One region of the Methylobacterium sp. SD274 genome, then DNA from elsewhere that is predicted to be linked to it. Evidence: riboswitches for the same ligand, from Rfam matches in the RefSeq annotation. Region 1 holds a riboswitch; the other holds the start of a gene.

Region 1 (4,879 bases):
GATCGCGTCGAGCCGGGCGCGATAGGCGGTGAGTTGGGCCAAGCGCCGGCCGCCATCCTCGATGGCGTCCGTCAGATCGTCGGCACGTGTCGACTGGCTCCGGAGTACGACGTCACCCGCCGCCTCGCCGGGGAGGGGCGCCGTGACGAAGGCCATGAAGGGCGCGACGGACTCATGCGGCAGTCGGACCTGGACCTGCGCCTGCGGACGGCCCGCAGGCCTGCGGCCATCGTCGATGGACGCAGCGACGAGGACACATTTCAGGGCCGCCTCGTTCAGGCAGCGGTCGCGCGCCGCCTCGAAATGCGCGTTCACCCGCTGGGGCGGTAATCCGATGGTCAGGTCGTGGGTATAGGCGAGCTTCGCATCGCTCGTCTGGGCGAGCGGGCGGGCCACCGGAGCGAGGCGTGCCGTCGCCCGGCTGTCCGAGGCCTGAAACTCCGGTTTGGGTGGGCGTGAATCCGAGCAGCCAGCTATCGCCGCGAGAGCCGCCAGGCCGGACGCGGCCACGAGGCCGCGGCACCCGTGAGCCAGGATCCGTCGGGCGGTCAACGCGCTCACCCCGCCAGGGCGGCTGCCACCGCCCCCTGGTCGAAACCCTTCAGCCCGATGACCACGAGCCGGCCGTCGCGGTTCTCGCTCGCCCGCCAGGGGCGGTCGTAATGATGGGCGATACGGGCACCGACGCCCTGGACCACGAGGCGCATCGGCTTGCCGGTGACCTCGGCGAAGCCCTTGATCCGCAGGACGCCGCTGGTCTCGGCGGCGCGGGCGACGCGGGAGGCCAGATCCTCGGCGCTCGCCGTGGCAGGCACCGCAATGGCCACGGAGTCGAAATCGTCGTGATCGTGGTCCTCGCCCTCGCCGTGATGGGAGGGGCGGGCGTCGAGATCGTCCTCGGCGGCGGCGCCGAGACCGAGGATCACGCGCGGATCGAGGCGGCCATGCTCGGCCTCGACCATCTTCACCGCGCGCGGCAGCTGGCGCTCCACCTCGGCGCGGACCTTGGCCTTGCCGGCTTCGTCGAGGAGGTCGGCCTTGTTCATCACCACGAGGTCGGCGCAGAGGAGCTGGTCCTCGAACACCTCTTCCAGCGGGTTGTCGTGATCGACGCTGGCATCGTCGGCGCGCTGGGCGGCGAGGGCCGCCGGATCGTCGGCGAAGAAGCCGGCAGCGACGGCGGGGCCGTCGATGACCGCGATCACCCCGTCCACGGTCACCCGCGAGCGGATGGCCGGCCAGTGGAAAGCCTGGACCAGGGGCTTCGGCAGAGCGAGGCCGGACGTCTCGATGAGGATGTGCTCCGGCGGGTCAGCGCGGTCGAGGAGCTTGTTCAGGGCCGGCACGAAATCGTCCGCCACGGTGCAGCAGATGCAGCCATTGGCGAGTTCCACGATGTCCTCATCCTGGCAACCCTCGATGCCGCAGGCGGCCAGGAACGATCCGTCGAAGCCGATATCGCCGAACTCGTTGACGATGATGGCGAGCCGACGACCGCCGGCATTCTCCACGAGGTGACGGACGAGGGTCGTCTTCCCGGCTCCGAGGAAGCCGGTGACGATGGTGCAGGGGATCTTCTCGACGATGCTCATTCGGCGGCGTCCGGAATTCTGTCCGCGCGGGGCGGAGGAAACGGGGGAATGCGGGCGACGACGCCTTTGCGGAACGCCTCCGGCCGCGCCTTCCAGGGCACGATGCCGTCGGGCGTCTCCGCGTACAGGCCGATGCCCGCGAGGATGGTTCTGGCGGATTCGACCGGGTCGAGATCGCCGTAAACGTAGGTCCAGCGGCCTTCGGAAGCCACGGCGACCGTGCAGGGGCGCTTGCAGACCGACAGGCACTCGACGCTCTCGACCGCGATGCCCTCGATGGCGGCTTCCTTCACCGCATCGCGCAGCGCCGAGACGAGGCGGGCCCCGGCGCGGGGCTCGGATGTGTCGCCGGCCGTGCGGCAGGTGGCGCAGACATAGAGTACGACCGGGCTGCCGGCCTGGATGTCCTCGTCAGGCATGTGACGTCGCCGGGCTCTTGCGCCCGACGCTGTTCCAGGCCCAGCCGAAGGCGAGGCCGATCACCGCCCAGAACACGAAGGCGATGCCGAGCGACCGAGCGGCGAATTGGGCCGCGTAGCCCGGGGGCAGGGCGGAGGCGGTGTGGCTCGTCTCCGGCGCTCCGGCCAGATGCGGCGCGACGAGGAGCACGATCCCTCCAGCGATGGCGATGGAGGAGCGGCGGATCGCGATGAGGTAGAGCCCCATGGCGGTGGCGGCCGCGGTCATGATCCACCAGAACTGGCGTTCGGCGAGCGGAGCCGCCTCCATGCCGGGTAGTTCCGGCGGGAGGCCGAGGGAAGGGGCGAGGGCCACGGCGAGGAACCCCGCGATCGCGAATCGCAGGCCGGTTTCCGGGCTCGGCTCGCGCCCACAGGCAATGAGAGCCGCGCCCAGTAACAGGGCGTAGCCGACGCCGCCGACCAGGGTCGCGAGGGCGGTGAAGACCATCCGGGGCAGGCCGGGGCCGGGCTGCCAGGCCGGAGCGACCTCGCCGCCTTCGACACCGTCCGTCTTGCCACCATGGTCGTGGCCCGAATGGACGGGCACGAGGAGGGAGGCCGGGGAGGCGCCGCGCGGCATCCATAGCGCGGCTGGCGCCGTGGCTTCGCCGCTCTCGTAACGCTCGGCCGCGATGATCAGCGGCGAGGTGAGGGCGAGCTGCAAGCCCGTGGCGACGACAGCCGCCAGGAAGCCGGCGACCAGGGCCGCCGACACGAGTCGGATCATCATGAAATCAGGTCCTGGCTGAGCGCGAGGCGGTCAGTGGCAGGGGAAATTCTGGGCGTGCCGGAAATCGTGGGCCGCGTTGTGCAGCGCCATCGCCGGGGCGAAGCCGGCCATGAAGACGAGCCCGAGGCCGAGGAAAGCGGCCATGAGCACTGCGCCGAGACGCTCGTTGCTGCGGGTGCCGGTGAGGGCGAGGGTGTTCGTGGTCATCGTGTCAGGTCTCCGGCCGCCCCGCCGGCGGCGTTCGAGGATAGAGCGGGAGGACGATTTGGTCCCCTTCGGAAGGCAGGTCTCCTGGCTCGCGGGTCATCCGGTCCTGCCGCCTTCCCGGATCGCTCCGGTGGCCGATGGCAGGCCCGTCTCCGCTCACAGTTGCGGGGGCAGCTGCGGTTTCAGGCGCGAGCCCTCACCGCATTCCCTTTTCACCCCGTCGCCGGGGCACCGTCCGAACTTCGCTTCTACGCGCTCGCGCGACCGCTGACAACGCGCCGCCAAAGCGTTTTACCGGCTTTGACGGGGCAGGGCGGTTTCGCGCTAAAGGGAGCCATGCGGCAGCCTTCTCCAAGAATGACACTGGTTCTCGGCGGCGCGCGCTCGGGCAAGAGCCTGCATGGGGAACGCCTCGTCGAAGCCCACCCGGCGCCTTGGCTCTACCTCGCCACCGCGCAGGCCTGGGACGACGAGATGCGGGAGCGCGTCGCCCTTCACCGGTCGCGCCGCTCGGCGGATTGGATCACCCGGGACGTGCCGATCGACCTGGCCGAGGCCGTCGCTGCGGCGACAGGGCCGGTGCTCGTCGATTGCCTGACCCTGTGGCTGACCAACCTGATCCTGTCCGAGGCCGATATCGAGGCGGCGAGCGCTGCCCTGATCGAGGCCTGCGGCCGCGCGCCGGGGCCGGTGGTGCTCGTCGGCAACGAGGTCGGTCTCGGCATCGTGCCGGACAACGCGCTCGCCCGCCGCTTCCGCGACGCGGCCGGGCGACTGCACCAGCGCCTCGCCGCGCGGGCCGACCATGTGGTGTTCATGGTGGCGGGACTGCCGATGATCGTGAAACCCCAACCCGGAGCGAGCGCATGAACGATCTGGAGATAAATGACGCGGAGGCCGACCGTCACCGCGAGAAGATGGAGAAGCGCAAGGCCGTCCAGGACGCCGAAGTCGCGGGCAAGACGATCGAGAAGGGCCTGCTCATCGTCAATACCGGTCCCGGCAAGGGCAAGACCACGGCCGGGCTCGGCCTCGTCCTGCGGGCGCTCGGCCATGGCTGGCGGGTCGGCGTGGTCCAGTTCATCAAGGGAGCCTGGGATACGGGCGAGAAGCACGCGCTGAAGGCCTTCGGCGACCGGATCGAATGGCATACGCTCGGCGAGGGCTTCACCTGGGAGACGCAAGACAAGGCCCGCGACATCGCCGCCGCCGAGCATGCCTGGGCCAAAGCCGAGGAACTGATGGCCGACCCGACCATCCGTCTCGTCCTCCTCGACGAACTCAACATCGCCCTGCGCTACGATTACCTGACCATCGACGCCGTGGTGGCGGCTTTCCGGGCGCGCCGGCCCGACCTCCACGTCATCGTCACCGGCCGCAACGCCAAGCCGGCCCTCATCCAGGCCGCCGACCTCGTCACCGAGATGGGCAGCGTGAAGCACCATTTCTCGGCCGGCGTGAAGGCGCAGGAGGGGATCGAATTCTGATGCGGACGGCCTTCCTCTCGCTCGGTCTTCTCGCCACCATGTCGGCGGCGGCCTCCGCGGAGTCCATCACATCCTGGCCGGACACCTATCTCGCCCGCGTCGAGGCGCTGGCGGTGATGGAGGGGCTGAACGCGCGGCTCCTGGCGAGCCGCAGCGCCACCGCGACCCTCGAAGGCTGGTGCTCCGAGCACGGCATGGCGACGGACCCGCGGCTCACGGCGACCCTCCTGCGCGATGTGGACAAGCCCGCCTCGGAAGAGACGCGCCGACGGCTCCAGGCCGTGCCGGATACACCTTTGAAGTATCGCCGTGTCCGGCTCGCCTGCGGCGATCACGTCCTGTCGGAAGCGGACAATTGGTATGTGCCGGAGCGGCTGAACCCGGAGATGAACCGCCTGCTGG
Region 2 (4,879 bases), on a different contig from region 1:
CGGTTCGCGCGGAGAGCGTAATGCGGCGGCCGTCGCCGGACGACATCCGGTAGATCGGCTCGTCGCCACGCATCTCCAGATCGAGGCTGCGGGGCATGCCATGCAGCCCGGCGGCGGTCAGCGCCTCGTCCGGCGAGACCGCGACCGCCTCCCACGCCATCGGGCGAAGACGCGCGAGGCGCTCCGTCTCCGTCAAGCTCGGGAACGGCACATAGAGCATCACCAGCCCGGAGCCGATCCAGAGGGCGAAGAGCAGCCCGGTTCCGATGCCCAGCCAGCGATGGCCGAGGACCAGCCACCGCTTGCCCTGCTTGAACAGGCTCACCACGCGACGCTGTAGGCGACCTCGAACGAGCGCGGGCGCCCGAGGATCCAGTTGGTGCCGATCCCGTCCACGGCGTTGCCGCTGATCGCGTAGGTTGTATCGAACAGATTGTAGACGCGAAGGCTCAGGCGCGAGGCCGGGGTGACCTGATGGTCGAGGCCGAGATGGGCCAGGGTGTAGTCGGGCCGCGGCGCGGTGTTGGAGAAGTCGCTGAAGACCCGGCCGACATTCTGCAGCCCGATCCGCGCCTCCCAGTCGCGGGCGAAGGCCCAATTGAGCCAGACATTGGCGACGCGCTCGGGCACGTCTTTGGGCTGGTTGCCCGCATAGGACGCCGCCCCTTCCCGGAACTCGTCGTATTGCGCGTGGAGCAGGGCGAGGTTGGCGTCGATGCGCCAGCCGTCGGGCAGGCGCAGGGCGAGCGCCCCCTCCACCCCGTGCGAGGATTGCCGGCCGACCTGGGTCGAGACATTGGGCTGGCCCGGCACCGCCGAGATCAGGTTGTCCTTGACGATGCGGTAGCCCGCCACCGTCCATTCGAGGGCGCCGTTCAGCGCGAGGCCCTTGGCCCCGACCTCGACCTGTTCGCCGGTGGAGAGGTCGAAATTGGCGTTCGTTTGCGACAGGCTGATGAGGCTCCCCACCGGATCGGTGGCGGTGGCGTATTGCACGTAGAGGGCCGAATCCGGCGTCGGGTTGTAGACGAGGCCGAACCGGTAGCTCAGGGCCTCGAACGAGCGCGCGAAGGTGTCGCCGGTGGCGAGGTTGCGCCGGTGCAGGGTCGGCGCGTCGAAACGCATTCCGGTGAGGAAGGAGAGTTGGTCGCTGAGGATCAGCCGGTTCTCGGCGAAGACCGAGGCCTGGTTGGTGCTGGTGGCATAGGCCGGGCTGGCGCGGCCATTGGCCGGGAACAGGCCCGGATCGTAGGTGAACGGATCGACGCTGGTGACGAGGCCGCCGCCCGCGCTGGAGAAGTTGTTGGTGTGGCGGAAATCCACGTGGTTGACGTCGAACCCAATGGCGAACTCGTTGCGGAAGCCGAACAGGTTGCCCTTGAAGGCCGCGTCGAAGCGGTTCCCGACCTGCTCCTGGTTGTGGTAGATTTCGAGGTAGTCGGACCTGTCGATCCGTCCCGTACCGCTATTGAACCGGTACTGCTCGACATCGAGCCAGTGGCGACGGCTCTGCAGCCGGTAGGCGGTGTTGCGGATGGTGATGTCGGCGCTCGGCGTCCACTCGGTCTTGAGTTGGGTCCAGTTATCGGCCCAGACGATCTTCGCGCCGTCGACATTGTAGTTGTTGTTGCGCAGGGACTGGACGATCCGGCCATTGACCAGCGGCGTGCCCCAGTAGCGCGCGGGCTCCTGGTAGCCGAGATCGTGGCTGAGGGTGACGGCGAGATCGGGGTTGAGCTGGAACAGCAGCGCGCCCGAGACCGCGAGGTTGCGGAAATCCCCATTCGGGCTGGTCCAGCCGCCGTCGCGGTTGCCGCTGACATTGAGGCGGTAGGCCACCGCATCGCCGATTGGACCGCCGAGATCGACGGCGAGGCGCGCGAGCCCGTCCGACCCGGTGGCGGCACGGGCGGCATGGATCGGCGTGAAGCTCGGCTTCTTCGAGACCACGTTGACCACGCCGCCGATGGCGCCGTCGCCATAGAGCACGGAGGCCGGGCCGCGTAGCACCTCGATCCGCTCCACGTTCCAGGTATCGAACGGGAAGGTCACCGTGCCGGCGCCCACGAACAGCCGCGTGCCGTCATAGAGCTGCTGGATCGAGTTCGGGCCGGCGAAGCCCCGGCTGGAGAAGGCGCCGTTGCCGTTGCCGGGCGACGCGATGGTGGTGATGCCGGTGGCGTTCTGCGTCACCGCCTCGACCACCGTGTTCTGGCCCCGGATGCGCGCGGTCTCGCCGCTGATGACATCGATGCTGGCGGGCGTCTCCAGCGGCGTCAGGCCGAGGCGACTGGCGCTGCGGGAGGGGGTCGAGAGGTTGAGCCCGACCGGGTTGGCGCGAGTCAGGCTGACCCCGCTCCCCTCCACGGTGAGCTGGTCGAGGGTGACGGCATTCTGGCCGATGGAATCCTGGCCCCGGACCTCGCCCGCGAGCAGGGTCGAGCCGAGGAGTGACGCGATGAAAGCGGTGGCGCGGGCCGGCGAGATCCGCCCGGGGGCGCGGTGGGTGACCTGTGTGGGCATGTTCGTTTGGGCAAACCGGAGTGATCGCTGGCCGAATGCCGCGCCCCTTCTGCTAGATCGTATGTTATAACGTTACAATACGTCGAACCGGGCAAAATGCCTGCGCGGAGGACCAAACGGTCTCGCCGAGGGCAAGCTGTGGAGCGATTCTGTAACGGAAGGAACAGGGACGATCGGGCATCGCGGGCGAACGGCAGGCGCGGCTCAGCGCAGTGGCACGTCACCGCGAACGAAGCCGATCCCCACGCGAGCGCAGGTCCCGACACCCCACCAGGACACCCCGCCCGATGCGTTTCGCGTGTGACCACGACTGACGGCAGGTCTCCTGGCTCGCGGGTCGACGCCCTCTCATCGTCTTCCCAGAAGCCGGAGCCTCCAGTGACGTGTTGATGATGGGCTCGCCGCTTACAGTTGCGGGGGCAGCCGCGGCATCGGGCTCAAGACCCTCACCGCGTTCCCTTTTGATCCCCCGAAGGGGAACCGTCATCGTCAGGCTAGTCGAGGGCGAGAGACCGCGTCAACGACGTGACGGCAACAGCCCAAAAGAAAAGCCCCGGACCGTTCGATCCGGGGCCGATCTCATCGGATGCGTATCGCCTACCAGCGGTAGGTGACGGAGCCGGTGATACGGCGGCCGTCGCCGTAATTGCAGCCGACATATCCGAGTTGGGCGCAGGTGCCGACATAGACCCGGTCGGCGAGGTTGTTGGCGGCCACCTGGAAGCGCCAGTTGTCGTAGGTATAGCGGATCGACGCATCCATCAGGAAGTAATCCGGCACGCGGATGGTGTTGGCGGCATCGCCGAACGTGTCGCCGATGTAACGAACGCCGAAGCCGAAGCCGAGACCACGGAACACGCCAGTCTGGACGGTATAGTCGGCCCAGTTCGAGATCACGATGTTCGGAACTTGAATGGGACGATTACCGACTGTGCTCGCGAACCGCGCGTCCGGGGGCGTATCCTTGGTCACCCGCGCGTTGAGGGCGGTGAGCGAGCTCAGTAGGCGGAACCCTTCGGCCAGTTCCACGGTGGCCTCGACCTCGACGCCGTTCACCGCGATCTCGCCGGTCTGGTAATAGGCCTGCTGCAGCGGATCGGTCGGATCGAAGGTCAGCGCATTGGTTTTCTTCGTGTCGAAATACGACAGGAGGAACGTGCTGTTCGATCCGGGCGGCTGGAACTTGATACCGCCCTCGACCGTCTCCCCGATCTCGGGCTTGGCGGGGCCGATCGAGTAGGTGGCCGGGGCAATGGGGACAATCGGGCTCGGCGTGCTCGACTGGATGTAGAACGGCAGCACGTTGAACGAGCGCGCGGCCGCGACGTAGGGCGTCAGGCCGTTGTCGAAGAGATACGACAGCCCGACGCGGCCGCTATACGATTCCGCATTCTGGGTGACCCCGAAATTGGTCGGGATGGCGTTTGCGACGCCGATACTGTTCAGCGTCGTACGCACGGCATCGAGGGCGGGGTTCTGCACATCCGTCCGCGTCTTCACCCAATCGTAGCGGGCGTTGGCGCTGAACAGGAAACCGTTGCCGAACTTCACCTGATCCTGGGCGTAGATGCCGGTCTGCTCCTGCGACAGCCGGCTCAACAGCGTCCTCTGCAGGGGGGCGACGGCCGAGCCATAGGTCGGGTTGAGGACGTCGATCGGCCCGACCAGCGCTGGCGCCGGGGCGCCGAGCAGGAAGTTGGGATCGAAGAAGGCCTGGGTCGGGCCGCCCCTCTGGTCGCTCTTGTTCTGGATGTTGCTGTAATCGATGCCGAGCAGGGCGGTGTTCTTGAACCAGTCGAACACGTGCTCGTGCTGGATCTGGGTATCGACGGTGAAGACGCCGTAATCCTCCAGCCAGGTCTGGGCCGAACGGTTGATGAGCGAGGGTGAAGCCGTATTGTTCAGCCCGGTCGGGTAGATGCTGTTGTAGTTGGTGCTGGCATGGGCGTAGCGCAGATTCTGGCGCACGGTCCATTCGTTGTCGAAGCGGTGCGAGAACTCGTAGCCGGCCATGGCGCGCTCGGACTTGAACCGGCTGAAATCGGGCTCGCCGAGGAAGCGGTCGCGCAGGTTGGCCTTCAGCGGGTTCGACCCGTTGGTGTAGTATTGCGGGATCAAGCGGTACTTATCGCCCGAGACATCCTTCTGGTAATTGCCCAGAAGCGTCAGGCTGGTATCGGCCGACGGCCGGAAGGTGACGGCCGGGGCGATGTAGACCCGGTCGAGATCGACGTAATCGGCCTGGGTGCCACCGTTCCGCAGGAAGCCGGTGATCCGGTAGAGGATGGTCTTTTCGGGATTGGCCGGGCCGCTCAGGTCGAAGCCGAACTGCTTGCGGTTGTAGGTGCCGTAAGAG

What was found. Region 1 has a riboswitch for cobalamin ahead of IPV08_RS01015 (CbtB-domain containing protein). Riboswitches for the same ligand answer to the same signal wherever they lie in the genome.
Region 2: linked by a shared signal. The riboswitch ahead of IPV08_RS04000 (TonB-dependent receptor) and the one ahead of IPV08_RS01015 (CbtB-domain containing protein) in region 1 are both predicted to bind cobalamin.

Annotation. Positions count from the first base shown of each region.
Region 1 covers NZ_JADIJP010000001.1:213,446-218,324, forward strand. Annotated here, with positions in the region: gene IPV08_RS00995 (DUF4349 domain-containing protein) at 1-552, opposite strand, end outside; gene cobW (cobalamin biosynthesis protein CobW) at 558-1,592, opposite strand; gene IPV08_RS01005 (DUF1636 domain-containing protein) at 1,589-2,011, opposite strand; gene IPV08_RS01010 (CbtA family protein) at 2,004-2,783, opposite strand; gene IPV08_RS01015 (CbtB-domain containing protein) at 2,814-2,990, opposite strand; cobalamin riboswitch at 3,047-3,241, opposite strand; gene cobU (bifunctional adenosylcobinamide kinase/adenosylcobinamide-phosphate guanylyltransferase) at 3,348-3,860, shown strand; gene cobO (cob(I)yrinic acid a,c-diamide adenosyltransferase) at 3,857-4,477, shown strand; gene IPV08_RS01030 (hypothetical protein) at 4,477-4,879, shown strand, end outside.
Region 2 covers NZ_JADIJP010000003.1:114,540-119,418, reverse strand. Annotated here, with positions in the region: gene IPV08_RS04005 (PepSY domain-containing protein) at 1-328, opposite strand, end outside; gene IPV08_RS04000 (TonB-dependent receptor) at 322-2,523, opposite strand; cobalamin riboswitch at 2,821-3,023, opposite strand; gene IPV08_RS03995 (TonB-dependent siderophore receptor) at 3,121-4,879, opposite strand, start outside.